Aquitalea magnusonii: one gene and its partner. The protein of the gene in region 1 interacts with the protein of each later gene in a pairwise test. Links are inferred from orthologs where the notes say so. Each region holds a gene or a part of one and is shown on either strand. Other genes may lie near its edges.

What was found.
Region 2: the proteins of DLM_RS15015 (region 1) and kdsB interact in binary tests that used the Escherichia coli proteins (3 or more experiments, as listed by UniProt). The link is inferred for Aquitalea magnusonii from one-to-one orthologs.

The regions. Positions count from the first base shown.
Region 1 is NZ_AP018823.1:3,149,890-3,159,913, reverse strand. What follows is about bases 1-2,755. They hold DLM_RS15015 (TetR/AcrR family transcriptional regulator), read right to left. Parts: upstream 1,807-2,755; coding sequence 1,195-1,806; downstream 1-1,194. Other genes in these bases: DLM_RS15010 (GspH/FimT family pseudopilin), read left to right, coding at 2,460-2,755; DLM_RS15020 (NADPH-dependent oxidoreductase), read right to left, coding at 353-1,093; nemA (N-ethylmaleimide reductase), read right to left, coding at 1-319. Outside these bases: more of DLM_RS15010, read left to right, coding at 2,756-3,035; type IV pilus modification protein PilV, read left to right, coding at 3,032-3,649; DLM_RS15000 (PilW family protein), read left to right, coding at 3,658-4,623; DLM_RS14995 (pilus assembly PilX family protein), read left to right, coding at 4,605-5,150; DLM_RS14990 (pilus assembly protein), read left to right, coding at 5,852-8,164; DLM_RS23735 (type IV pilin protein), read left to right, coding at 8,173-8,571; yiaY (L-threonine dehydrogenase), read right to left, coding at 8,691-9,803. UniProt on the Escherichia coli protein: Involved in response to both electrophiles and reactive chlorine species (RCS). Represses the transcription of the nemRA-gloA operon by binding to the NemR box.
Region 2 is NZ_AP018823.1:227,177-243,905, reverse strand. The notes cover bases 6,339-9,338. They hold kdsB (3-deoxy-manno-octulosonate cytidylyltransferase), read right to left. Parts: upstream 8,220-9,338; coding sequence 7,458-8,219; downstream 6,339-7,457. Other genes in these bases: lpxK (tetraacyldisaccharide 4'-kinase), read right to left, coding at 8,388-9,338; DLM_RS01195 (Trm112 family protein), read right to left, coding at 8,216-8,398; adk (adenylate kinase), read right to left, coding at 6,722-7,378; trhA (PAQR family membrane homeostasis protein TrhA), read right to left, coding at 6,339-6,489. In the rest of the region: DLM_RS01230 (NAD(P)H-hydrate dehydratase), read left to right, coding at 1-1,387; DLM_RS01225 (DMT family transporter), read left to right, coding at 1,539-2,495; DLM_RS01220 (sensor histidine kinase), read left to right, coding at 2,679-4,226; DLM_RS01215 (DUF3369 domain-containing protein), read left to right, coding at 4,223-5,806; more of trhA, read right to left, coding at 5,872-6,338; more of lpxK, read right to left, coding at 9,339-9,419; DLM_RS01185 (ExbD/TolR family protein), read right to left, coding at 9,416-9,835; DLM_RS01180 (MotA/TolQ/ExbB proton channel family protein), read right to left, coding at 9,832-10,455; xseA (exodeoxyribonuclease VII large subunit), read left to right, coding at 10,838-12,193; DLM_RS01170 (DUF4442 domain-containing protein), read left to right, coding at 12,276-12,731; DLM_RS01165 (ArsR/SmtB family transcription factor), read right to left, coding at 12,779-13,075; gpmI (2,3-bisphosphoglycerate-independent phosphoglycerate mutase), read left to right, coding at 13,189-14,709; DLM_RS01155 (murein hydrolase activator EnvC family protein), read left to right, coding at 14,812-16,140; DLM_RS01150 (S41 family peptidase), read left to right, coding at 16,188-16,729. UniProt on the Escherichia coli protein: Activates KDO (a required 8-carbon sugar) for incorporation into bacterial lipopolysaccharide in Gram-negative bacteria.

The DNA of each region.
Region 1 (10,024 bases):
GGCCGGTATGCCATAGTTGCAGCGCGGTCTTGCCGCCAGCGGCATGCACCGAGGCATTCACCTTGCCCCAGGCGGCCACCTGTTCTTCGCTGTAAATACCCGGCGCACCGGCATAGCCCTTGGCGGTGCGGGAGATGTGGGTGCCTTCGGCAATGATCAGCCCGGCGCTGGCGCGCTGGGTGTAGTACTGCACCGACAGATCGGTGGGGACGTCGCCCGGTTCGGTATTGCGCAGGCGGGTAAGCGGGGCCATGGCAATGCGGTTGTTCAGGGTGACGGCACCCACTTGCAGCGGGGTAAACAGTTTATCCAGACTCATTTGAGCTTCTTCCTCTAGGCAAAGACAAGTTGATCAACGGTCAAAACCAAAGCCCTGCTTGCGGGCAACCGGGGCGACTTCGGGGAAATACACCTTCTGGTAGTACTGGGCGGTATTGGCGCTCCACGGCAGGCCATCCGGGCGGCCAATCTGCTGCCAGTAGCTGGCCAGCGTCTGGTCGTACTGGCGGATTTGTTCCGGCAACTGTGCGGCCTGGTAGTGTTCGTGATGGATAAAGCTCTCACGCGGCAGGCGCGGTTTGATGCTGCTGTCCTGATCAACATAGCCCAGAGCCACGCCAACAATGGGGAAGGTCAGTTCCGGCAGTTGCAGCAGTTCGATCATGGCTTGCGGATTGCGGCGGATGCCGCCGATCGGCACCACACCTAGGCCGGCAGCGCGGGCGGCGGTCATCAGGTTGCCCAGTGCAATACCTGCATCCACGGCACCGACGGCAAAGCCTTCCACGCTGTCCTGAATCACCTGCTCGGCACCGGCTGCTTCCACGCCAAGACGGGTCTTGTAGAAATCCACCACCAGGGTGACAAATACCGGGGCCTGGGCAATCCACGGCTGGCCACCGGCCAGGGCGGCAATCTGCTGGCGGCGCGCGGCGTCCTGCACCACCACCAGCGACACCTGCTGGCCATTGATGGAGGTGGGGCCTTTCCAGGCAGCGTCCAGCACCGCGTCCAGTACCTCGGCGGGGACGGGTTTGTCCTGATAGCTGCGAATACTGCGATGTTGTTGCATCAGTTCCAGTGTGCTGTTCATGGCATTCTCCCGTGTGGGTGAAAATAAATAGACCGGTCGTCTAGTTGATGTGTCAAAAATACCCGCCGCAAGGGCGGGCAAGATAAATGGGTATTGCTGCGTCAGCCTGCCTGACAGTCGCCCGGCTTGAGCATGGCGTCGGTCAGCGCCTGTGCCTGCAGCATGGGCTGCTGGGTGTGTTGCACCTTGAACAGCAGGGCGGAACCTACCCACAGGCTGTACAGACTGCCCGCGGTGTCTTCGGCTGACAGCCGGGTACACAGGCTGCCTTCCTGCTGCCCGCGGCGGATACAGTCGGCCAGGCGGACAATCACCCGCCCCATGCCCTCGGCCAGCGCTTCGCGCATCGGCTCGGACAGGTCGGAGACCTCGGCGGCCAGCTTGATGGCCAGACAGCTCTGGCTGTTTTCCTCACAGCGGTGGTTATCCAGCCAGCCGGAGAAGTAGCGCAGCAAACAGCTACGCGCATCGCCTTGGCTAGGGTCCAGTGTTTCCAGCAGGCGCGCATCGTAATGTTCGAAGTAGCGCTGCAGCATCTCTACCCCAAAGCCTTCCTTGGAACGGAAGTAATGGTAGAAGGAGCCTTTGGGTACACCGGCACAGCCGAGGATTTCGGCCAGGCCAACAGCAGAAAACCCCTTGCCCAGGATGATGGATTCTCCTGTGGCAAGCAGGTGTTCGCGGGTATCGGAAAACTGGCTGGGTCGTGACATGGGCAGATAGTACTAGACCAGTCGTCTAGTTTGCAAGTGTTCTTTTGCGGCCCACCGCGGTGTGACTGCAGAACCCTGCCAGCCTCAGGGCTGAAAACGACGGGTTTGATGGTGGGCATTGCTGCGCCAACCGTGGTGGGGCGCTGGTCGGGGGCCGGCTTGGTGTCTGCCCGTCTGCGCCAGAGGTTTCGCGCTGCTCACACAAAACTGCTGCTGCGTTGCGCCTCCTTGCCGTACTGCTTGTACGGTCTGTATCAGTGTGCCTTACCTCAGGGAGGCTACGCGCTTGTTAGCCGCTCTTAGCGTCATCTACAGGATGGTTTTTAAATTTATTAGTTATTAATTTAAAAAAATAAAAAAACTTTAAACATTGCATTGATTGTTTGCTTAGGAATATCTGAAAGATTCCACGAAATAGATATCTGTTACGCGAGATATATCTTAATCATGCGTTTGATTTTTCTCATAACAACAATCGCAAAATCTTGTAAATGCAGTTTACCTATGTAGAATGCATTTTATTTCTACTACCGCTTGGAATTTGCATGTTGCAGTGCAATCCACATGCATAAAAATGTGACGTTATGCACCTGATGCCCAGTCCTACAACAAGCAGGCCACGCCCGGTGCATGGGGGCGCGGGTGGTTTCACCTTGGTTGAACTGCTGGTCACCATCAGCGTGGCGGCAATGGTGATGGCCATTGCCGCTCCGGCCATGCAAGCACTGGTTGCCACCAACAAGATTGCCACTGAGGCCAACCGCGTGGTGGCGGGCTTCAACTATGCCCGTACCGAGGCGGTACGGCGCAACCAGCCGGTGTATGTCTGCTCGGCCAATCTGAATGTCAATACCAAGGTCATCAGCGGCTGCCTGGATCAGCAGGTAAGCAATCTGTATGACTGGGGTTTTGGCCAGTTGATTTATGCCGACAACCTCACCACCGGCACCATGGGCAGCTATGACAGCGGCGAGGCCATCAAAACCTTCAGCTACTACGGCGAGATGAATAACGGCGCCAAGCTGAACCTGGTGATGTCGGCCAGCCCGGTGGCCACGGTGAAGCAGATTGCCTTTGGCAGTGATGGCCGCCTGCTGGACGGTAACAGCCGCAAGCTGGTGTTACAGGACAGCACCAACAATCTGTGCCGGGTCATCCTGATTGCCGGCTCAGGGCGCAGCAAGGCATGTGACACGGCCAATGACAATAGCTGCGGAGCCTGCTCATGAATAAAACATCCGGTTTCACCATGCTGGAAGTGCTGGTGTCCATTCTGATTGTGGGTGTCGGCATGCTGGCGATTGCCGGCATGCAGGGGCGTACCCTGAAAACCGTGCGCGAAGCGGAAACGCAGGCGGTGGCTGCCATGCTGGCTGGTGAGGTGGCCGATGCCATGCGTGCCAACGCCAGTGCCACCATCAATGCCAGCGGCAGTGTCACCGAAGACTGGTCCAATTATGTGGAAACCAGCTATAGCGATCACAGCTCGGCCCCGATCACCCTGTGCGCAGCGGCCAGTGCCACGGCCTGCACCAGCGCCCAAATGGCGGCGTACGACCTCTATCAGTTCAAGAGCAGCCTGGCCTCGGCCTTTGTCGACAGCAACCGCTCCAGCGTGCGGGCCATTGTCTGTCGCGACAGCACCGCCTCATCCACCATCAATTTTGATGACAGCAAACTCGGCGGCTGTACCGGTGGCAGCAAGCTGATGATACGAGTGGCCTGGAAAGCGGCGATGGAAAAAAACGCCAATGCCGCGCTGGGCAGTAACGCGGCCAATCGTGCAGCCTCAGCCACCAGCAGTACCCGTGTCTATGGCTATGTCTTGCAGTTTGAACCATGAGTAATGCAATGAAACGGATGCGTGGTTTTACCCTGATTGAGCTGATGGTGTCACTCACCATCGGCATGATGGTGCTGGGCGCGGTGGTGGCGGTGTATATCAACAGCAAGCGTACTTTTACGGTGGTGAATCAGCGGATTGCCATGCAGCAAGATGCGCGCATTGCCTTGATGCAGATAGCGCGCGACCTGCGCATGGCGGGCAGCTATGGCTGCGCCACGCTGGATGCCAACAATACCGCTGCATCGCAGGCAGTGACGGTGGATACCAGTGCGGTGAGTGCGCCTGAGGTTTACCAAACCTTCATCACCAGTGGCGGCAGCTACCTGCCATTCATGGCCTATGCCTCTGGTACTGCCGGCAGTTGGTTGAACGGACAGACCGCCTCATCCGCGGTTGATGTGCTGGCCGTGCAGTATGGACGCGGGACGGCCCAGGCCACGGCCATTGCCTCCGGCGGGCAGGCCACGTTTTCGGCCAACAGCAATAAGCAGCGTACCTACACGGTGGGGCAGAAGTTCTGGGTAGCCAGCACCTGCCAGAAAATCCTGCTGGAGAAAACCGATGCGGGTCTCGCTTCGGCCGGGGTGACGGTGAACGTGGGCAGCATGACCTCCGGTGCCGACATCATGGACCTGGTTTCGCGCGCCTATTTTGTCAACAGCAGCAGCGCACTGGTGATGACCGAGCTGGGGCAGGCCGGCACCTTGCAGGGGCCGAACGAGTTGATCGGCAATATCACCAAGCTGCAATACGAGTACGGTGAAGTCACCGACAGCGTCAACTGTCTGGTGACCTACAAGGACCGGTCCTCGGTGGGTAACTGGCGCAATGTTTCCTCGGTACGCATCAGCATGACGGTACGCAGTCAGAACCAGGTGCCGCTGGCCAGCGGCAATAGCTATGGCTACCTGACCCAGACCTACCAGACCACCGCCGCCATCAGGGGCAAGCAATGTTACAAGTCCAGTTGAAATCCATGCCTGCTGGCGCACAAGCTGGTGCCAGCCTGATTGTCTCCCTCATTTTGCTGGCGGTGATTGCCTTGCTGGTGGTGTACGGTGCCCAGCCCATGCTCACCGAGCAGAAAATCTCCAGCAACCAGAACGACCGCAATATGGCCTTCCAACTGGCGGAACTGGGCTTGAAGGCTGGTGAGAGCTATGTGGCCACCAACAAGCCGGCGCTCAGCTCGTTTGCTGCAGATTGTACCGGTGGCCTTTGTCTGCCCAGCCAGTCGGCGGGCGGTACCAATGCCTGGGAACGCAGCAATGTATTTACCGGCAGTTATAACAATTCACTGCAATGCACCAGTTGCACCTTCAGCGCTGGCTCAGACAGCCAGCAAAAGCCGCGTTACATCGTGGAGTTGCTGGACACTAACTATTCCGATGCGATAACCGGCACCACCGGCGTTACGCTGTATCGCATCACCTCCCGAGCCTGGGGCCGCAATGCCAATACCCAGGTCACCTTGCAAAGTTATTACGTGGTTTCCTGAGGCCGCTGTCCATGTCCCGTTCCCATTTCCGTATTACGGCTGCTGCGCTGGCGCTGTGTTCGACGACTGGCTTTGCGGCAAGTCTGTATCCTGCGGTTCCGCTATACCTCAATCAGAAAACCGTGCGGCCCAATATCGCCTTGATGGTGGATGATTCGGGCAGTATGAAGGATGCGCCAAATGGTCGGTCCATCACCACGACTAATCCTTCAAAAATTACGATTGCCAGAAAAGTTCTGACCAATTTGTTGAATAATAACTGGGATATGGCGTATTGGGGCTTGTTTCATTTTAATTATGGTCCATATTCTCGGTGGTATGGGGGTTATGTTCCGCTACGGTCCAGTCTGAAGCTGGATGGCTGGAGTGATCCAACATCATCGGATTCTAGTACACAGTTGACCAATTTTACCAATGATATTAATGGTACTGGTTTGACGGATTATCTTGGTACGCCAAGTGCCGGTGCATTTTATAATATCATGCGCTCGTTTTCCGGCCGACCTGGCTGGAATGGTTATCCCAGCTATCAGACGCCGCAGGATTATACCAATGATTCGCCAATCAAATATGTGTGTCAGAAAAATTTTGTTATCTTCATTTCGGATGGTTATCCAAATGATGAAGTAGTCAATGCAACCGAAAAAAACAAATCGGGTACATCTGTTGCATTGAATAGTTATACTCCGGTAGGCGTTGCAATGCCGAGTGTCGGTAGCAGTGTCGATCCAACTCTGATTCGCTATGCCGGCTTTTATTACCAGAACGGTATTGTTCCCAATGGTGTGACCACGGATCTGGAAGGCAATACATTCAGTGCTGCCACTGCACAGCCCATTGTCACTTACACCATTGGTTTTGGTTTGCCAGCAACGGATGATGGTCAAAAGGTATTGACTGCTACGGCGACTGCAGGCGGCGGTCAAAGCTTTAATGCCAGTGATGAAACCTCGCTGACCAACTCTCTGAAGGCGGTTCTGAACAGTATCAGTTCTACTACTGCGACCAATGTTCCCGTTGTTGCCAGCAAGCCCACCAATCCGACCGAAGCAATTCAGGCGACTTTTTATTCCGGTGACTGGTCTGGCCAGTTGCATGCTTACACGGTCAGCAGCACGACGGGCCTGGCTGATCTGAATTCGTCCATTCCGGTGCTGTTCAATTCATCCAGTACCACCCGGCTGGCCAATATTTTCACCAGCAACGGTGCCAGTGCCAATGGCGTACTGTATTCAAGCATCTCCAGTAACAGCAATCTGAACAGTTATCTTGCCGGTGGCTCACCATCCGGCTGGCGTAGCCGTAGCGGTGATAAATCCACCCCCTCCACCTTGGGTGACATTATCGACTCCACACCAACACCGTTTGGTACGACAGCCACCGCCGGTTTCGCTGTGGGGGCCAATGATGGCATGTTGCATGTATTTGGCCGCACCACCAGCAATTACACCGAAGCCTTTTCCTATATTCCGCGTGCCGTGACCGCAGCCAACCTAGCCTTACTGGGTTCTACGACTTATGGTACTGCCCAGCCGCACCTGTATTTTGTCAATGGCAGTCTCACCTTCAATAATGTCAGCGGTGGTGATAACCAGTTTTCCACCGCAAACAACGCGATATTGACCGGCGGCATGGCGCAGGGTGGACAGGGCCTGTTTGCGCTGGATATCAGCAATACCGTGGCCAATCCGGCCCAGTTGAGCGGTGGCAGTGCGTTCGGCAGCAAGAATGTGCTGTGGGATCATGTGCCGGCAGACCCCGGTTTTGGCAACCTGGGTTATACCTTTGCCAAGCCGGTGATTGCCCAGGTGTATGTAAACGGGGCAAAAAAGTGGGCGATGATTACCGGTAACGGCTATGACTCTGCCAACAAGGCCACCACCCTGATGGTGATTGACCTGAAAACCGGTGCCATGCTGTATGAGCTGGATACCGGCACCGCCAGCAATGGCCTGTCCTCACCGGCGGTGCTGGATATCAATAGTGACAAGGTGGCCGACTATGTCTATGCAGGCGATCAGGCAGGTAATGTCTGGCGCTTTACCCTGCAGACCAGCAAGTCCACCACCACTTCAGCCAGCAAGTTCTTTACCACCCAGGCCAACCAGCCGGTGGTGGCGGCACCGGCCATTTATGCCATCCCCGGGGGTGGGTACATGATTTATGTCGGCACCGGTCGCATGATGTACGAGAACACTACGGTGAATGACCGTACCACGGTGTATCCACAGTCCTTGTATGGGATTTACGACGACCAGACCAAGACCAACCTGACTTACAGCAGTTCCACCTTCATTACCGATACCGAAATGGCCAAGCTGAATGGCACGGCCTCCCTTGATGGTTCAGCCATTTCAACCGCCTCCAGCAAGCTCGGCAGCAGCGTGGTGTTCCGTAAAACCACCACCATTACCGATGCGGCCACCACCCCTGGCTTGTCGGTGGGGCCAACTGGTAATCGGGCTGGTTGGGTATTCAATATGGACAGCAGCAATGGTGAGCGCATGCTCTACCAGCCGGTGGTGGCGCTGGGCAAGCTGTATTTCACCACCCAGATACTCAAGGGCAGTGACAAGGTGTGCAGCAATGTTAACCAGCAAAGCGGCTGGGTGATGGCGCTGGACTTGATGACGGGTGGGAGGCCATCATCTCCGGCCTTTGACTTGAATGGCGATGGCAAGATCAATACCAGCACTGCATCACCGGATGGCGATATGGTGACGGATTCTGATGGTAAAACCAAAATTGTCCCTTCCGGCATCAACTACAACATTGGTATCCCGTCGGCCTTGTCGATTGCCTTTACCGTTACCACGGTGAATCTGGGCGATTACACCACCACCGATTCGGGACAGATGGGGACCTACCCCTATCCTTCCTCCACCAACACCAATGAAGTGCTGACTTTCTACGTGGGCGGCACCGGCGGCAGTAATGGCAATGTGGCTGCCGGCAAGCTGATACCGCGTGTCACATCGGTGGGCCGGCGCATTAGCTGGCGTGAAATTTTCTGAGGCAGAACATGAAGAAACAAAATGGTTTTACCCTGATCGAGCTGGTCATCGTGGTGGCGATTGTCGGCATCCTGGCTGCTGTTGCCTATCCTTCCTACACCCAGCACGTGATCAAGGGTAATCAGGCGGCTGCCAAGGCCAGCTTGGTGGAAAACGCCCACTATATGGCGCGGCTGTATGCGGAGAAGGGCAGTTATGCCTCGGCCACCCTGCCACAAACCACCTCGCCCAGCACCGGCACTGCGCTGTACAACATTGCCGCCAGCGGTGCCACGGCGGACACCTTCTCCCTGGTGGCCACGCCGGTGGACGGCATGTCGCAGGCCGGTACGGAAACCATTTCGGTCGATCAGGACGGCAACATCCTGTATTGCAGCCAAATCAACACCGGTAGCTGTCATCAGTAAACAGCCGGACATCGCCGTCGCCGCTGGCCATAGCAAAACCGCCAGCCCTTCCGGGCCGGCGGTTTTGCATTCCGCCCCTTTGGGCGGGTTTTTGCGGGGCAGATTTTTCCGTCCTGGGTTTACATCGCGCCTTCGAAAATACTTTCGATTTCAGCCTGGCTGGCCTGGCGCGGATTGGTCAGGCCGCAGGCATCCTTGAGCGCATTGCGCGCCAGCAGCGGAATGTCCTCCCGCTTCACGCCCAGCTCGGTGAGCGTGGCCGGGATGCCGATATCGGCTGCCAGTTTGCGGATGGCCACCAGGCAGGCTTTGGCTGCTGCCTCGGCAGTCAGGCCCTGGGTGTTCACCCCCATGGCGCTGGCAACATCGGCCAGGCGGGCGGCGGAGGTCTGCACATTGAAGGCTTCCACATGCGGCAGCAGCAGGGCATTGCATACGCCGTGCGGCAGGTCGTACACCCCGCCCAACTGGTGCGCCATCGCATGGACATAGCCTAGCGACGCATTGTTGAAGGCCATGCCGGCCAGAAACTCGGCGTAGGCCATCTGTTCGCGCGCTTCCAGGTTTTTGCCGTTTTCCACTGCGGTGCGCAGGTATTGGGAGATCAGCGACACCGCCTTGAGGGCGCAGGCATCGGTAATCGGCGTGGCCGCGGTGGAGACATAGGCTTCGATGGCGTGGGTGAGGGCGTCCATGCCGGTGGCTGCGGTCAGGCCCTTGGGTTTGGCAATCATCAGGTCCGGATCATTCACCGATAGCAAGGGGGTGACATTGCGATCGACAATCGCCATTTTCACATGCCTTGCTTCGTCGGTAATGATGCAAAAGCGTGTCATCTCACTGGCCGTGCCTGCGGTGGTGTTGATGGCAATCAGTGGCAACTGCGGTTTTTTCGAGCGATCCACGCCTTCGTAGTCGGCAATCTGTCCGCCATTGGTGGCCACCAGGGCAATGCCCTTGGCACAGTCGTGCGGCGAGCCGCCGCCCAGCGAAATGACAAAGTCGCATTGCTTTTCCTGCAGCACGGCAAGGCCGGCCTCGACATTGGCGATGGTCGGATTGGGCTTGGCACCGGCAAAGATGGTGGACTGGATGTCGCGTTCGTTCAGCAGGGCCTGGATCTGGCCTGCGACACCGATTTGGTCCAGCACCTTGTCGGTGACAATCAGCGCATGCCGGAAGCCGTAACCCTGGATGGCGGCCATGGCATCTTTAAGGCAGCCAGCACCCATGACATTGACAGCAGGAATAAAGAAGGTCGTGGTGGTCACTGTGTTATCTCCATTATTGACGGGCGGCCTGCGAGGGAAGCCCGGACTGCTTGCGGGAATCTGCATCGTGTTCATGACCTGAGTCATGCATGCAGCCTATAGCGCCAGCCCGGCGGTTGACATTCGACTTTAGTTGCATGCGCTGGATGGATGATGGCCGGTGCGCCGTGCATCATCGCGGC
Region 2 (16,729 bases), 2.9 Mb from region 1 along the record:
GATGCAGCGCGCCGCACGCGCCACTGCCAACTGGACCCGTCATCATCTGGCAGCGGGCAGCCGCATCCTGGTGGCCGCCGGCCCCGGCAATAACGGTGGTGATGCGCTGTATGCCGCCCTGCTGCTGATGCAAGACGGCTACAGCGTGGATATCCTGCTGCCACAGATGCCGGCCAGTCCGCCCGCCCAGCAAGCCTATCAGGCCCTGCGCCGTGCAGGCGGCATTCCGCTGCAGCACCTGGCGGATGATTATCCGCCCCCGGTCCTGCTGATCGATGGCCTGTTCGGCATCGGACTGAGCCGGGCGCTGGACGACAAATGGCTCAGCATCATTCACCAGCTTGATCAGCTTGCTTGCCAGAAACTGGCACTCGATTGCCCCAGCGGCCTGAATGCCTACACCGGCCAGGCACAAGCAGCCTGCATCCATGCCACACATACCCTGACTTTTCTGTGCCTGAAGCCCGGCCTGTTTTATGCCGCCGGCGCTGATCATGCCGGTCAGGTGGAACTGGCGGATCTGGACTGCCCCCCCAAGCTGCAGCCGGCAGCCGAAGGCTATCTTAACCGCCAGGATGGACGGACACTGCAGCGCCGCCGTGACAGCCATAAGGGCAGCCATGGCACGGTAGCCATCATTGGCGGCTGCGAAGGGATGCTGGGAGCCGCCCTGCTTGCCGGGCGGGCCGCACTGGCAGGCGGCGCCGGCAAAGTCCATGTGCTGACCCTGGATGGCCGCCTGCCAGTCGATGTCAGCTACCCGGAACTGATGCTGCATGATGCACGGCAAGCACGCAGTCAGCCGGACTGTGATGTACTGGCCACCGGGCCGGGATTGGGACAGAGCAAGCAGGCAAGGCAATGGTTGGAGCACGCCCTGGCATCCGCTTGCTCACTGGTACTGGATGCTGACGCCCTCAATATGCTCGCCAGCGATAGTCAACTGCAGGACATGCTGGCCATGCGCCAGCACGAAACCATCCTGACACCTCATCCGGCAGAAGCCGCACGCCTGCTGGGCTGCACCACCACCATGGTTCAGGCAGACCGCCTTGCCGCAGTACGCCAGTTAGCAGAACGGTTCGGCTGTGTCGTGGTACTCAAGGGTGCGGGGACGCTGATTGCCAGCGCCAAACAGCCATACCGGCTGAATACCAGCGGCGGTCCCGCTCTGGCCGTTGCCGGTCAGGGCGATGTCCTCAGCGGCCTGATTGCAGCCTTGCTGGCGCAAGGCATGCCGGCCATGGAGGCTAGCTGCCTGGCGGTACGGGTACACGGCATGGCTGGCGACGAATACCAGCAGGAAGCCGGCGGGCCGATCGGCTTGACCGCATCAGCCACCGCGCAGCGTTGCAGTCATATCCTCAACCGCTTGCTCAAGGAATGAACGCAACGGGCAAGAAACAACCATGCTCAGCCCGGCTCCCGGATCGACCATGCCCCACAGCAGCACCTTCTGCCCTTTTAGGCAAGGAAATACTTCTCCGGCGCACATGCTGGCTAGGTAAAATAGCCGCCTCTTCCGGAGGAAACATCTCTTGCAGCAGCAGAAGAAAGCCTATGCCTATGGCCTCTGTGCCGTCCTTGCCTGGTCCACCGTTGCCACGGCCTTCAAAATCAGCCTGGCGCATCTGACGCCAGCACAGCTGGTGCTCTATGCCAGCCTTGCCTCAAGCGCCAGCCTGCTCGGCATCCTGCTCTACCAGGGACGCATAGCCAGTCTGTTGCCAGCCCTGCGCCAGCACTGGCAACGCTCCTTGCTGCTGGGCGCGGTCAATCCGCTGCTGTATTACCTGATCCTGTTCAAGGCCTACGCACTGCTTCCGGCACAGGAAGCGCAAGCCATCAACTACACCTGGGCCCTGACCATGACCTTATTGTCGGTGCCCTTGCTCAAGCACAAGTTGCGTCTGAACGATAGCGCAGCGGCCGTCGTCTGCTATCTGGGCGTACTGATCATCGGCACCCATGGCCAGTTGCTCAGCCTGCACTTTTCCAGTGTTGCCGGTGTCGGTTACGCCCTGGCCTCCACCCTGCTGTGGGCTGCCTACTGGATTTTCAATGCGCGGGACCAGCGTGAACCGGTACTGGGACTGACGCTGAATTTCTTGCTGTCACTACCGCTCAGTCTCCTGTTCTGCGCCGCCACCGGAGAACTGCATGCGGTGGCATGGCAGGGACTGGCCGGAGCCGCCTACGTCGGAGCCCTGGAAATGGGCTTCACCTTTGTCCTGTGGCTCAGCGCAATGAAACTCACCAACAGCACCGCACGCATTGCCAACCTGATCTTCCTCTCCCCCTTGCTTTCGCTGGTCTTGATTCATTTCGTCGTGGGTGAACCAATCCTCCCCTCCACCCTGCTGGGCTTGGCACTGATCCTGGGCGGGCTATTGCTGCAGAAGCTGCCGCTCCCCAACCTTGGCCGCTTGCGCGGCAGCGCCGCATCCGCAGACCACCGGGAAATATCTTCACCAAGTGGCAGACAAAACCAGTGAATTTGTATCCACAGGCCACAGAATGTGGTGCCATTTACAACCATAAGCCGGTAAATTCAGTACTTGGCACTGGATTGCCGTGACAGCCTCAACGGTGCGATGCCACCATGCACCACAAGCAAAAGTGGCATTTCGCGGGAAGACTTCCTAGGATGAAGCAGGGCAAAAGGGATAATAAAAGCAATGAACAGCATCAAATCCAAGCTTAGGCTCTGGCTGATGATAGGGGTAACGGTGGTCGTGGCAATCACCGGGCTATTGTCGTACAAGCAAAACCGCAATCAGGATGAAGAAGACTACCAGGCCCAGCGTGCATCGCTGCAGGCCCGCCTGTCACTGTCATTGCCCCATGGCGTATGGCAGATGGACGACTCCTACACTCGCCTTACCCTGGATGCGGAACTGGGCTGGGCCTCAGTCGTGGCCATCCGCATTACCGGAGATGCCGGCCTGAACATCGGCCGCAGCCGCAGCGCCGACAATGCCACGCTACGCGACATGGCACCGGCGGAAAAGCCCAGCAGTGACGATGTCCTGCTCATTCCCATCATTTATCAGAACCGGGAAAAACTCGGCACGGCTACGGTCTACCTGTCACGTAGCCAGCTAGAACATCGCCAGCACATGCATTTGCTGGAAATCCTGCTGGAAATCCTGCTACTGGATGGTCTGATTTTCATCGTGATGACCTACAACCTCAACCGCTTTGTATTTGCCCCGCTCAAGCGGCTGCAAGAAGCACTGAATCTGGCCGCCAGCAGTGACGATGCAAGCGCACTGCGCCTGGAACAGCAAGGCCAGGATGAGTTCGGCGCGGTCACTCACAGCTTCAACCGCATCGTCGATCGCATTTCCGCCGATCTGGCAATGCGCACCAGTGCCGAAGCACAGGCACGCCAGGAAAGAGACAATGCCAAGCTGGCCCTGCGTCAACTGGTGCAAACACAGCAAACGCTGGTGGAAACCGAAAAGCTGGCCTCGCTGGGCAGTCTGGTTGCGGGTGTCGCCCATGAAATCAATACCCCGGTGGGCATTACCCTGACCACCGCCTCCCATCTGGCAACGACAACACTGCACATCACTGAAAAACTGGACAACGGTGGCGTCAAGAAGAGTGATTTCCAGGCCTATCTAGACACGGCCAAAGAATGCTGCGAACTGATTCTGTCCAACGCCGAGCGGGCAGCCAACCTGATTCACAGCTTCAAGCAAGTCGCCGTGGACCAGACCAGTGAACAACGGCGCGACTTCCAGCTCAACGACTACCTCAATGAAATCGTCACCAGCCTCAAGCCGCGCTTCAAGCGTTCGCAAACCAGCATCGCCATCGATTGTGAAGATGACCTGCTGCTGGACAGCTATCCCGGAGCGGTATCACAGGTCGTCACCAACCTGCTGGTCAATGCGCTGGTACACGGCTTTGACGAAAAACCCGGCGGCACCATCCAGATACACGCCGAACGCTGCAGTAACAGCGAGATTCGACTCAGCGTCAAAGATGATGGCAAGGGCATTCCCGCCGAAAACCTCAATCGCGTGTTCGACCCCTTCTTTACCACCCGCCGTGGCAGTGGTGGCAGCGGGCTGGGCCTGCACATCGTGTACAACATCATCCGGCAACGACTGGGTGGCACCATCGAAGTGCATAGTGAGCCGGGCAAAGGCAGCACCTTTACCATCACCATGCCATGCATCGCGCCGGAAATTACGCACAGGGAGGCAAGGGAATGAGCCAGCAACAGGATAACGATGATAACTGGCTGCTGGAGGATGACCCTGCCGAGCAGGCAAACCAGCAAGCACAATACAAGCGCCCCTGGAAAATCCTGATCGTGGATGACGAGCCGGACGTGCATACCGCCACTGCGCTGGCCATCCGCAACATCCGCTATAAAGATCGCGGACTGGAACTGCTCAATGCCTATTCGGCAGCAGAAGCCATGCAGGTGCTGGAACAACATGACGATTTCGCACTGATTCTGCTGGATGTGGTCATGGAAACCGACGACGCCGGGCTGCGGCTGGTTCAACACATCCGGGAAGCACGGCAGATCAGTACCACCCGAATCGTATTGCGTACCGGCCAGCCCGGCCAGGCACCCGAGCAGGAAGTCATCCTCAATTACGATATCAACGACTACAAAACCAAGACCGAGCTGACGGTACAAAAACTATTTACCACCGTCATCGCTTCGCTACGGGCCTATGAAAACCTGATCACCATCGAAAAAAACCGTCAGGGTCTGGCCAAGATTCTGGAAGGCGCGGCAGATCTGTATCAGATGGTCTCGCTCAAGGAGTTCGCTTCCGGCGTGCTCAAGCAGATCAGCGCCATCCTGGATGTCGGCACCGATGGCATACTCTGCGTGGAAAGTACGCCAGACAAGATGGGCAGGCCACAACTGGAGATTCTGGCCGCGGCCGGTGCCTATGAAAAGCTGCTGGAAAGCGGCAGCCTGGAGAACTACCCGCAACTTGCCAATGCGATTTGTCGTGCCTTGCAGGAAAAGCGCAATATCTATCAGCACCCCTACGACGTGCTATGCATTACCGCCCAGAACGGCAGGGAATTTGCCGTCCACTTTACCCCGCCATGGCCCCTGGATGATGTAGAACGCAATCTGCTGGAAGTGTTCTGCCAGCGCATTTCATCCGCCTATGACAATCTTTACCTCTACAACCAGCTACGCCACTCTCAGGAAGCCACCGTGGTGGCATTGGCAGCCCTGGCCGAATTCCGCGACACCGATACCGGCGACCATGTGCAAAGAGTACAAAAACTGACCCATGCCATCGCTGCAGAAATCCGCAACAACGGCCAATATCTGGAACTGCTGACACCGGAATTCATGGACATGGTGGGCATGGCCAGCATTCTGCATGATGTCGGCAAGGTTGGCACACCGGACCATATCCTGTTCAAACCCGGCAAACTGGACCCGGATGAGCGCTGCATCATGGAGCAACATGCCAGCATCGGTGCCCATATCCTGGCAAAATCGGCACAGATGGTGGAAGGGCAAAGCTATCTTTCACTCGGCTCGGAAATTGCCGGGGGACATCACGAACACTTCGATGGCAATGGCTATCCGCAAAAGTTGAGCGGCCAGGCCATTCCCTTGTCCGCACGGATTGTTGCCGTGGTTGACGTCTTCGATGCCCTGCTCAACAAGCGCCCCTACAAGGAGCCATGGGCACTGTCCGACACCCTGGACTATATCCGCAGCCGCGCCGGCAGCCAGTTTGACCCGGTTGTGGTGACGGCCCTGTGTACGCTGGTGGAAGAAGGTCGCTTGCCAATCGAAGTGTAAATGGCCACCAGGACAAAAAAAGCCGCCAGTAACTGCTGGCGGCTTTTGCTTTCTGCCAAGGGCAATCAGGCTACGTAGAACATTACGCTGACAAACTGGCAAATGCTGCCACCCATCACAAACAGGTGCCAGATGCCATGGCCGTGACGGATCTTTTCATCATTGATGAACCAATAAATGCCAACGCTGTAAATCACGCCACCGAGCGCCAGCCAGAACAGGCCGCCCCAGGACATGGCGGCAATCAAGGGCTGCATGGCAATCACCACCAGCCAGCCCATCACCACGTAGAGAATCATCGACAGCAAGCGGGTACGTCGGCCCAGCGTCAGTTCCTGGACGATGCCGAAGATGGCCAGGCCCCAACTCAGGCCGAACAAGGTCCACCCCCAGGCTCCACGCAAGGTCACCAGACAGTACGGCGTGTAGCTCCCGGCTATCAGCAGATAGATGGCCGAGTGATCGCACTTTTGCAAAATCGCCTTGGCACGGCCTTTGGCGCTGTGATACAGGGTGGAAATCAGATACAGCAATACCAGGGTAGAGCCGTACAAACTGAAACTGACGATCTTCCATGGATCGCCCTGCTCGGCTGCCACATACACCAGACTCACCAGTCCGGTAATGGCCAGCACGGTACCAATCAGGTGGGAAATGCCGTTGAAGCGCTCTCCGTAATACATGTATTTCTCTCTTCTCACTGCGACCATATAAGCCGGCACACAGCCACAGAGCCGTGCCAGACAGCTGCTTGGGCAGCCAATCGGTGCAGGCGGTTCCTGCAGAGTCATTAGAATAGTTGGCGGCAAAACCCGGCAAAACAAGTTCTTGCCACCTCAACCGCAACAAGAAGCAGTATACAAAAACAAAGCGGGCCATAGCCCGCTTTGTCACATCGGCAATAAAAACTGTCGCTCAGGCACCCAGTGCCTTCAGGACATTCGCACGCACCACATCCACCGGCTGCGTGCCATCAATCTTCACATACTTCGGTGCCTTGGCATCGCCGCTGGCCGCGCGCTGGCCATAGAAACCAACCAGGACTTCGGTTTGCTCGTGATACACCGCCAGGCGCTTTTTCACGGTTTCTTCGTGGTCATCATCACGCTGGATCAGGTCTTCACCGGTTTCGTCATCCTTGCCGGCCACTTTGGGCGGGTTGAAGGTGATGTGGTAAGTACGACCGGAAGCCACGTGTACACGGCGGCCCGCCATGCGCTCGACAATGGCGGCATCCGGTACGTCGATTTCCACTACGTAGTCGATGTCCACACCAGCCGCAATCATGGCTTCTGCCTGCGGAATGGTGCGCGGGAAACCATCAAACAGGAAACCCTTGGCACAGTCGTCCTGGGCAATACGCTCCTTGACCAGACCGATAATGATGTCGTCACGCACCAGGCCGCCGGCATCCATGATGGCCTTGGCTTCCAGACCCAGCGGTGTACCTGCCTTAACCGCTGCGCGCAGCATGTCACCGGTGGAAATCTGCGGAATGCCGAACTGTTCACGAATATAGTTGGCCTGGGTACCCTTGCCTGCGCCCGGAGCGCCCAACAGAATCAATCGCATAATTACTCCCGTCAGTTTGTATGTCGTTTATTGTGTTTGGTATTCATCGGCCGTCTTGCATTGCGGCCTTGCCCGACGCTCAGCGCCCGGCCAGTACGGCACGCACCCGTTCCAGATCGGCCGGCGTATCCACGCCGGCTGCGGGTGCTTCGCTCACGGTAGCCACCATGATGGGGTAGCCGTGCCACAACACCCGCAGTTGTTCCAATGCTTCAAACTGCTCCAGCGGGGAGGGGCTCAATGAGCTGTAGGTCTGCAAAAAACCTGCCTGGTAGGCATACATGCCGATGTGCCGCAGGACCGGTAGGTCGGCGGGCAACACGCTTGTATCGTGTGCAAACGCGTCACGGGCATAGGGAATGGGCGCCCGGCTGAAATACAGGGCCCGCCCAGCGTGATCCAGTACCACCTTGACCACATTGGGATTGAACATGTCTGGTGCTGCCTGAAACGGGTGTGCCACCGTCGCCATCGGCACCTGGGTTTCGGCCATCAGCGCCGCCAGCCTGTCGATCAGCGCCGGGTCGATCAGCGGCTCGTCGCCCTGCACGTTGACCACGATCTGCTCTGCGGGCCATTGCATGCACAAGGCAACTTCAGCCAGACGATCGGTACCGCTGGCATGATCTTGCCGCGTCATCACCGCTTCGATGCCATGTACGGCACAGGCCTGCAGGATGTCATGGTGATCTGTAGCCACCACCACCTGGCTGGCATGACTGCGTGCAGCCTGCTCGGCCACCCGCACCACCATGGGCTTGCCGGCCAGATCGGCCAGCGGCTTGCCCGGCAAACGACTGGATGCCATGCGCGCCGGGATGACGACGGAAAAACCGCTCATTTCACTTCTTCTTCCGCAGCCAGCTCACGCGCTTCGGTCTCCAGCATCATCGGGATGCCGTCCTTGATCGGGAAAGCCAGACGGTCGCCCTTGCAGATCAGCTCCTGCCGGGTCTTGTCGAGTACCAGCGGGCCCTTGCACAGCGGGCACACCAGGATATCCAGAAATTTAGCGTCCATGTCTTATCTTCAATCGGGAAAGTAGCCAGCCGGCAAGATCCGGCGTCAGCTGAGCCGTCACCGGCAAGACCCATAGTCTAGCACGCTGCGCCGCATCATGAATCACTCCCCGCAATTTCACCGCATCTTTGCTGGTGACGATGACCGGCATGTCTCCAGGCGGCAAATCATCCGGGGTGAAAGCATGGTGATCGGGGAAAGTCAGGCACTGCTGCAAGGTGAAGCCCAGTGACTGCAAGGTAGCGAAAAAACGCTCGGGATGGCCTATACCCGCCAGTGCCAGTACCGGTTGACCGGCCAAGTCCTGCACCGCGCAAGTCTGTTGCGGCAACGCCAGAGACTGTAGCTGCTGGGCTGCCAGCCGCATGGCAAAACAGGGGATGTTGCGCGGCAAATGCAGTGCGTTACCAACGCCATTGACCACGATGGCATCGACAGCGGCCAGCCGCGCAGCAGGTTCGCGCAACGGGCCGCCAGGCAACAAGCGACCGTTGCCCAGGCCACGCTGCCCATCCAGTACCACGACTTCAAGCGTACGCGCCAGACGATAATGTTGCAGGCCATCATCGGTAAGAATCAGTTGCAAATCAGGCTGCAGTTTCAGCAGATGCCGACCAGCCGCCACCCGGTCGCGCCCCACCACCACCGGTGCTCCGCTTGCCGCCAGCAGTAAGGGCTCGTCCCCAACCAGTCCGGCCGGGCTGTCCACCGCCACCAGTGTTGCTTGCCGGTGGCTGCCGCCATAACCCCGGCTGATCACCCCCACACGCACGCCACGGGCTTGCAGATCGGCCAACAAGCTCAGTGTCAGCGGTGTCTTGCCGACGCCACCGACATTGATGTTACCGATGACCACAAGAGGAACAGGCAAGCGATAACTGCGCCACACACCAAGGCGATAGCCGGCACGGCGCAGCGCAGAAACCAGTGCAAACAGCCCTTCCAGCGGAGCCAGAAGGGCTGTCAGCCACCATGTCGGTTGATACCAGTGGCGTTCGATCAATTGACTGAGTCGACTCACGGCGTGGTGTTCTGCGTCGCGAATGTCAGCTGCAACAAACCGGCGGCACGGGCAGCCTCCATGACGCTGACCACCGCCTGGTGCGTCGCCTTGGCATCGGCATTCACCACGACAACCGGATCTTTCTTGCCGGCTGCCGCATCACGCAACTGCGTTTGCAAGCCAGCCTTGTCCCCTGCCGCCAGCTTGCGCCCGGCCACTTCCATTTCACCGCTGGCAGCCACCGCCACGGTAATCGGCGTGGCCACTTGCTGGCTGGTATCCCCCTGCGCACTGGGCAGATTGATTTTCATCTCGGCAAACTTGGAATACGTGGTGGTAACCATCAGGAAGATCAGGATGACCAGCAGCAGGTCAATCATCGGGATGAAGTTGATTTCCGGCTCCTCCCGTTGCCGGCCGCGGCGGAAATTCATGGCTGGCTACCATTCTGGCGTTCGCCGTGTACAACTTCCACCAGCTTGACTGCCTGGGCCTCCATCTCCACCAGCAGGCCATCCACACGGGCACGGAAGTGACGGTAGAACATCATGCTGGGAATGGCCACGATCAAGCCAAATGCGGTGTTGTAAAGCGCGATGGAAATGCCATGCGCCAGTTGCTGCGGGTTGCTGGAGCCACCGGGGGCCTGGGAGCCGAAGATTTCGATCATCCCGATTACCGTTCCCAGCAGGCCCAGCAAGGGTGCCATGGCCGCAATCGTGCCCAGTGTATTGAGGAAACGCTCCAGGTGATGCGCCACCACCCGGCCTTCGTCTTCAATGGCGTCTTTCATCACTTCTCGGCTGACACTCACATTGCGCAAGCCGGCAGCAAACAATTTGCCAAGTGGTGAATGATTTTGCAGCAGTTGCAGCAATTCGGACGAGGCACCGGCGCGGCGGAATTCGGCTACGGTCTGCGCCAGCAAGCCCTCCGGAACAATCAGCGAGGCGCGCAAACTGAACAGACGCTCGAAGATGATGGCCAGCGAAATGACCGAGGCCAGTATGATGGTCCAGATCGGCCAGCCGGCCGCTTCAACAATTGACCACACGAAACATTCTCCAAAGCTGTAGCTAAACGCTAAACTTTAGCGGTTGCCAGACTTCTCGGCAACCATGGCCCATGATCAGGCGGCGGCAAAAAAAGCTTTTTCGCAAGCACCTGCAAGAAAATTCGCTAAGCTTCGATTTTCTAAGGAAAATTTGCCGACATCCACAGATGCTGTGGATAACTTTGTTGATAAGCTTGTGTACAGACAAGCCGAATGCAGCGCCAACGCCTGTTCCACACCATTGCCCGCATTTTGCACAAATAACGCAGGCCATTGTTTTTAAAAGAATTTTATTAAACCGGAAAATACCATTCTTCTACCTTGTCGGACAATTTACAGACGACAAAAAACGGTATTTTCTGCTGTGGATGACTTGACAAGCATGAATTTCAATAGCACGGCAAATGACGTAATCAGTGTTTCTTCGCTTAACCGCATGGTAAGAGACCTGCTGGAATCCGGTTTGCCACCGATGTGGATTGGCGGAGAAATATCCAATCTGACCTTGGCAGCATCAGGCCACGCATACTTCTCACTCAAAGATGCCGGCGCACAGATTCGCTGCGTGATGTTCCGCCACAAACTATCCCTGCTGCCCTTCAGGTTGGCAGAAGGCATGCAGGTGGAACTCAAGGGACTGGTGACACTGTATGAAGCGCGCGGTGATTACCAGATCAATGTCGACACCATGCGCTCCGCCGGCCTTGGGCGCCTGTACGAAGCCTTCGAGAAATTGAAAAACCGGCTAAATGCAGAAGGTTTGTTTGATGCGGCACGCAAGCGGCCACTGCCTGTTCATCCCGCAGCCATCGGCATTGTTACCTCGCCTGCCGCCGCTGCATTACGCGACGTGGTCACCACGCTGCGTCGGCGCATGCCTACCATCCCGGTCATTCTTTACCCCGCCCCGGTGCAAGGAGAAAGCGCAGCCCGCCAGATTGCCAGCGCCATTGAACAAGCATCACAAAGGCAGGAGGTTGATGTGCTGATCGTCTGCCGTGGCGGTGGCAGCATTGAAGACCTATGGTCATTCAATGAAGAAATCGTTGCCCGCGCAGTGGCCGCATGCCGGATTCCCATCGTCAGCGGTGTTGGCCACGAAACCGACTTCACCATCTGCGATTTTGTTGCCGACCGCCGCGCTCCCACGCCCACTGCGGCAGCAGAACTGGTTTCTCCCAACCAGGAGCAACTACGCCAACAACTGGAACAAGGCAAGCGTGGTCTGGAACGCGCACTTGGGCGCTTGCTGGTCGACAAATCCCAGCGCCTGGACTATCTGGCACGCCGCCTGAGCCACCCTGGCGACACCATGCGCCGACAAAGCCTAAGCCTGCAACAGGCGCAGTCCCGGCTACAACGCGGACTGGACAATCTGTTTGCCCGCCGTCGCTTCAGTCTGCAACTGGCCAACAGCCGTCTGCAGCGACACCAGCCGCAGTTGACGCAGCAGCAAGATCAGCTCAAGCAACTGGGCAGACAGTTGCAACGCAATATCCGCCAGCTTTTGCAGCACAGGCAACAAAACTTGCAGCAACTGGCGGTAACGCTGGAAGCGATGAATCCCGAAGCGGTGCTAAGCCGGGGGTATGCCATTGTGCAAAAGCGCGATGGCCAGGCGGTAAAATCGCCACAGGAGTTGCTGAATCAGGAAAGAGTCCTGCTGCGCCTGGCAGAGGGTGTGACCGAAGCAGTGATCGACCATCCGCAGGGTGCGCAGCCAGAGCTGCCATTCTAAGCGAGCGCCAACGCCTGCCTGGCTTGACAGGGCCGGGCATTTTGTTGAGCATAGAAATCAAACAACCGTTTGAAATTTCTATATGAAACCATCACCGCGCCTGCTCAAGACCCTGATTAACCTGTGGCCTCCCTTCCTTGGTGCCGGCATCAAGGTTCGCCACATCGCAGCGGACTGGAAACAGATTAACGTACAGCTGCGTCTGGGATTGACCAATCGCAACTATGTGGGCGTGCATTTTGGTGGCAGCCTGTACGCCATGACCGATCCGTTTTTCATGCTGATGCTGATGCAATCACTGGGACGTGACTACGTGGTATGGGATAAGGCAGGAGCCATTGAGTATCACAAGCCGGGCAAGGGCGTGGTGACGGCCTGTTTCACTCTGCAGGACAGCCAATTGCAGGACATCCGCCACCGCACCGCCGGGGGCGAGAAGTATCTGCCAGAGCTGACAGTGGATATCCGTGATGAAGCCGGTGATATCGTGGCTACCGTCAACAAAATCTTGTATGTAAGACGCAAAAAAGGCCGCTAAGCGACCTTTAAGCGACCTTTTTTCATGAGCAAACACTGACAGGAAGATCAGTCGACAAAGCCACAGAATACTTCACGCATCATCTTCAACACTTCCAGCGTACGAATATCACCAACCCGGTAATAAACCCGGTTGGCATCCTTGCGCGTGCGCAGCACACCTTTGTCGCGCATGATGGCCAGATGCTGGGAAATGTTGCTCTGTGAGGTTCCCACCTGCTCCACAATATCCTGCACACTGACTTCCTGGTCGCCCAGTACCGAGATGATCTTCAACCGCAAGGGATGTGACATCGCCTTCATTGCCCGCGAGGACTGTTCGATCTGGTCATCATTGAACAGCAAGCTCTGCTCCTAAGTAGTTTGCAATGCGTATTTATATTGGTTTGACTACGGTACAATACTAACTAAAAAAATCAATACCATCAAGAATTTCTAATATTCTGATTGTGGACATCATGACAGCTATCACACCCGTTTTACTCCTCATTCTCGACGGCTTCGGACACCGGCTGGAAGGTGACGACAACGCCATCCTGCATGCCAACACCCCCACCTGGGATGCGCTCAAACAGCAGTATCCCTACGGCGTGATTGATGCCTCGGAAGGCTTTGTCGGCCTGCCCAAAGGACAGTTCGGCAACTCCGAAGTGGGCCACCTCAACATCGGTGCCGGGCGGATTGTTCAACAGGACATCAGCCGAATCGATTGCGATATCGAAGAGAACCGCTTCGAGCAGAATCCGGTCCTGCAGCAGGCCATTCAACAAGCCAAGGGTTCGGCACTGCATGTGATGGGCCTGTTGTCCGATGGCGGTGTTCACAGCCATGAAAATCACATTTTCGCGCTGATCCGTGCCGCCCAGGCTGCCGGCGTTCCGCATATTTACGTGCATGCCTTCCTGGATGGCCGCGACACCCCGCCGCGCAGTGCCGAAACCTATCTCAAGCGTCTGGATGAAGTGCTGGCCAGTTGCCCGGCTGCCCGCCTGGTTTCCGTCACCGGCCGCTACTGGGCCATGGACCGCGACAAGCGCTGGGAACGCGTGGAACCCGCCTATCGCCTGCTGGTGGAAGGCGAAGGCCTGCACCATGCGGACAGCGGTCTGCAAGCGCTGGCAGCCGCCTATGCCCGTGATGAAAACGACGAATTCGTTGCGGCAAGCGGCATTGGCGCTCCGGTCAAGATGCAGGATGGCGATGTCGCCATCTTCATGAACTTCCGCGCCGACCGTGCGCGCCAGCTCACCACAGCCCTCACCGACCCGGCCTTCAATGGTTTCAGTGCGCGGCAGCCCAAGCTGGGACAGTTTGTCACGCTGACGTCCTACGGCGAGGCCTACAGCAACCCGGTGGCCTATGCCCCGCAAAAGATCAGCAACGGCTTTGGTGAATATCTCGCCGGGCAGGGCCTGAAACAGCTACGCATTGCCGAGACCGAGAAGTATCCGCACGTTACCTACTTCTTCAACGGTGGCGAAGAGCAGGTTTACCCCGGTGAGGACCGCATTCTGGTGCCTTCCCCCAAGGTGGCAACCTATGACTTGCAGCCGGAAATGAATGCTCCGCAAGTCACCGATCACATTGTTGAAGCCATTGCCTCCGGCAAGTACCAGGCCATCATTTGCAACTACGCCAATGGCGACATGGTGGGGCATACCGGCAAGTTCGATGCCGCGGTCAAGGCAGTGGAAACGCTGGACGCCTGCGTCAAACGCTGCGTGGAAGCCATGCAGGCGGCAGGCGGCGAGGTGCTGATTACCGCCGACCATGGCAACTGCGAACAGATGTACGATGCCGCCCACCATCAGCCGCATACCCAGCACACCCTGGACAAGGTGCCCTTCCTGTATGTAGGCCGCCCGGCACACATCAAGGAAGGCGGCGCGCTGCGCGATATTGCGCCTTCTTTGTTGGCGATCATGGGCCTGCCCCAGCCGGCGGAAATGACCGGCCGCTCGCTGATCGACTTCGCGTAAGACCTTCAGGCCGGCCTGCCACGCAGGCCGGCAATGAAGCTGCCCGGCATGCCGTGGCCTGTTATCATGCAGGCAACAGGTGTAATCCGAAGCGAAAATGGAATGAAACCGATATTGCTGCTAGCCCTGCTGGCTGGCGCGGCCCAGGCCGCCCCCTCCCCTGCCTCCCATCCCTTGTCCACAGCCCCACAGCAACAGAACCTGCAATCGGTGCGCAAGGAAATCGATAATCTGAAGAAGGATCTGGCGCAGAAACAGGCGGTGCAACAGGAAGCCAAATCCGCCATTCAAGAATCGGAGCAGGCAATTGCCCAAACCAATCAGGTGATTGCCAAGCTGGAAAACAAACAGAATAACTCGGCACAGCAACTGGCAGACTTGCGCCAGCAAGTGCAAACCACCGCGCGCAAACTGGCAGAAACCCGCCAGCGCGTAGCGCAGATGCTGGCCAGGCAGTACAAGAGTGGCGATCACGACGCCATGAAGCTGATGCTCAACGCCGACGATCCGAACCAGACTTCGCGCGACATGGTGTATTACCAGCATATTGCCAAGGCACAGCAGCAAATGGTGACGCAACTGATCAGCCATCAACATGAGCTTGAAGCGCTAACCTTCCAGCTGGAACAGGAGCTGGCCCGCCTGGATGCGCTGTCCAACCACAAAAGCCGGGAAAAAAACGCCCTGCTCAACAGCAAGACCAACAAGCTTGCCCAGTTGAACAAGATATCCGGCGAAATCCAGGCCGGACAAAGCCGGCTGAGCAAGCTGCAGGAAGATGAAAAGCGGCTGACCAACCTGATTGCCCAGATCAACCAGGAAATCGAGCGCCGCCGCCAGGAAGCCATCCGCAAGGCGGCGGAAGAACGCAAGGCCCGCCAGGCCGCGGCACTGGCGGCCAAGAAAGAAAACGAACGCCGCCGCAAACTGGCAGAAAGCGCGCGCAAACAAGGCAAGCCGGTACCGGAAGTGGCCAGAAAATCGGTTCCGGTACCCCAAGAGAAGCCGGTTGAAGAGGTGGCTGACAGCAGCGCGGCAGGCAAGGCCTTTGCCAGCCTGCAAGGCCGTATGAAGATGCCGGTATCAGGACAACTGGCAGGCCGCTTTGGCAGCGCGCGCAGTGAAGGCACTTCGTGGAAGGGTGTATTCATCCGCACCTCCGCTGGCCAGCCGGTTCATGCAGTCGCCGATGGCAACGTGGTGTATGCTGATGCGCTACGCGGATTCGGCAACGCCGTGATCGTAGATCATGGCGGCAATTATCTGACGGTGTACACCGGGCTGTCGTCCATCGGCAAGGGCGTGGGCAGCACGGTGAAAGCCGGAGAAACACTTGGCAACACAGGCGCACTGGACAGCGGCGAATCCGGCCTGTACTTTGAAATCCGGCATATGGGACAACCTCTCAACCCGCAAACCTGGGTACGTTAAGCCACTCGCGGTATCGGAGACCAACACACAACATGACTAGTCATCGCATGAAAAAAATTGCCTGGCTTGCCGCCGGGGCTCTGGCAGGCGGTGCCCTGACCCTCAGCGTACAGGCTTTTGCCGGCAAGGAACCCACCACCCTGCCGCTGAACGAGCTGCGTACCTTTGCCGAAGTATTCGGCCGCATCAAGCAGGATTATGTCGATCCGGTTGATGACAAGAAGCTGATTACCGAAGCCATCAAGGGCATGCTCAGCGGTCTGGACCCCCACTCCGACTACATGGATGCAGATGCATTCAAGGAACTGCGCGAAGGCACCCAGGGTGAATTTGGCGGTCTCGGCATCGAGATTGGTGCCGAAGACGGCCTGGTGAAGGTGGTGTCGCCAATCGAAGATACCCCGGCACAGAAAGCCGGCATCAAGAGCGGTGACCTGATCATCAAGATTGACGACACGCCGGTACGCGGGCTGTCGCTGAATGACGCGGTCAAGCGCATGCGCGGCAAGCCGGGCAGCAAGGTGACGCTCACCATTGCCCGCAAGAGCGAAACCAAGCCGCTGGTATTTGCCATCACGCGCGCCATCAT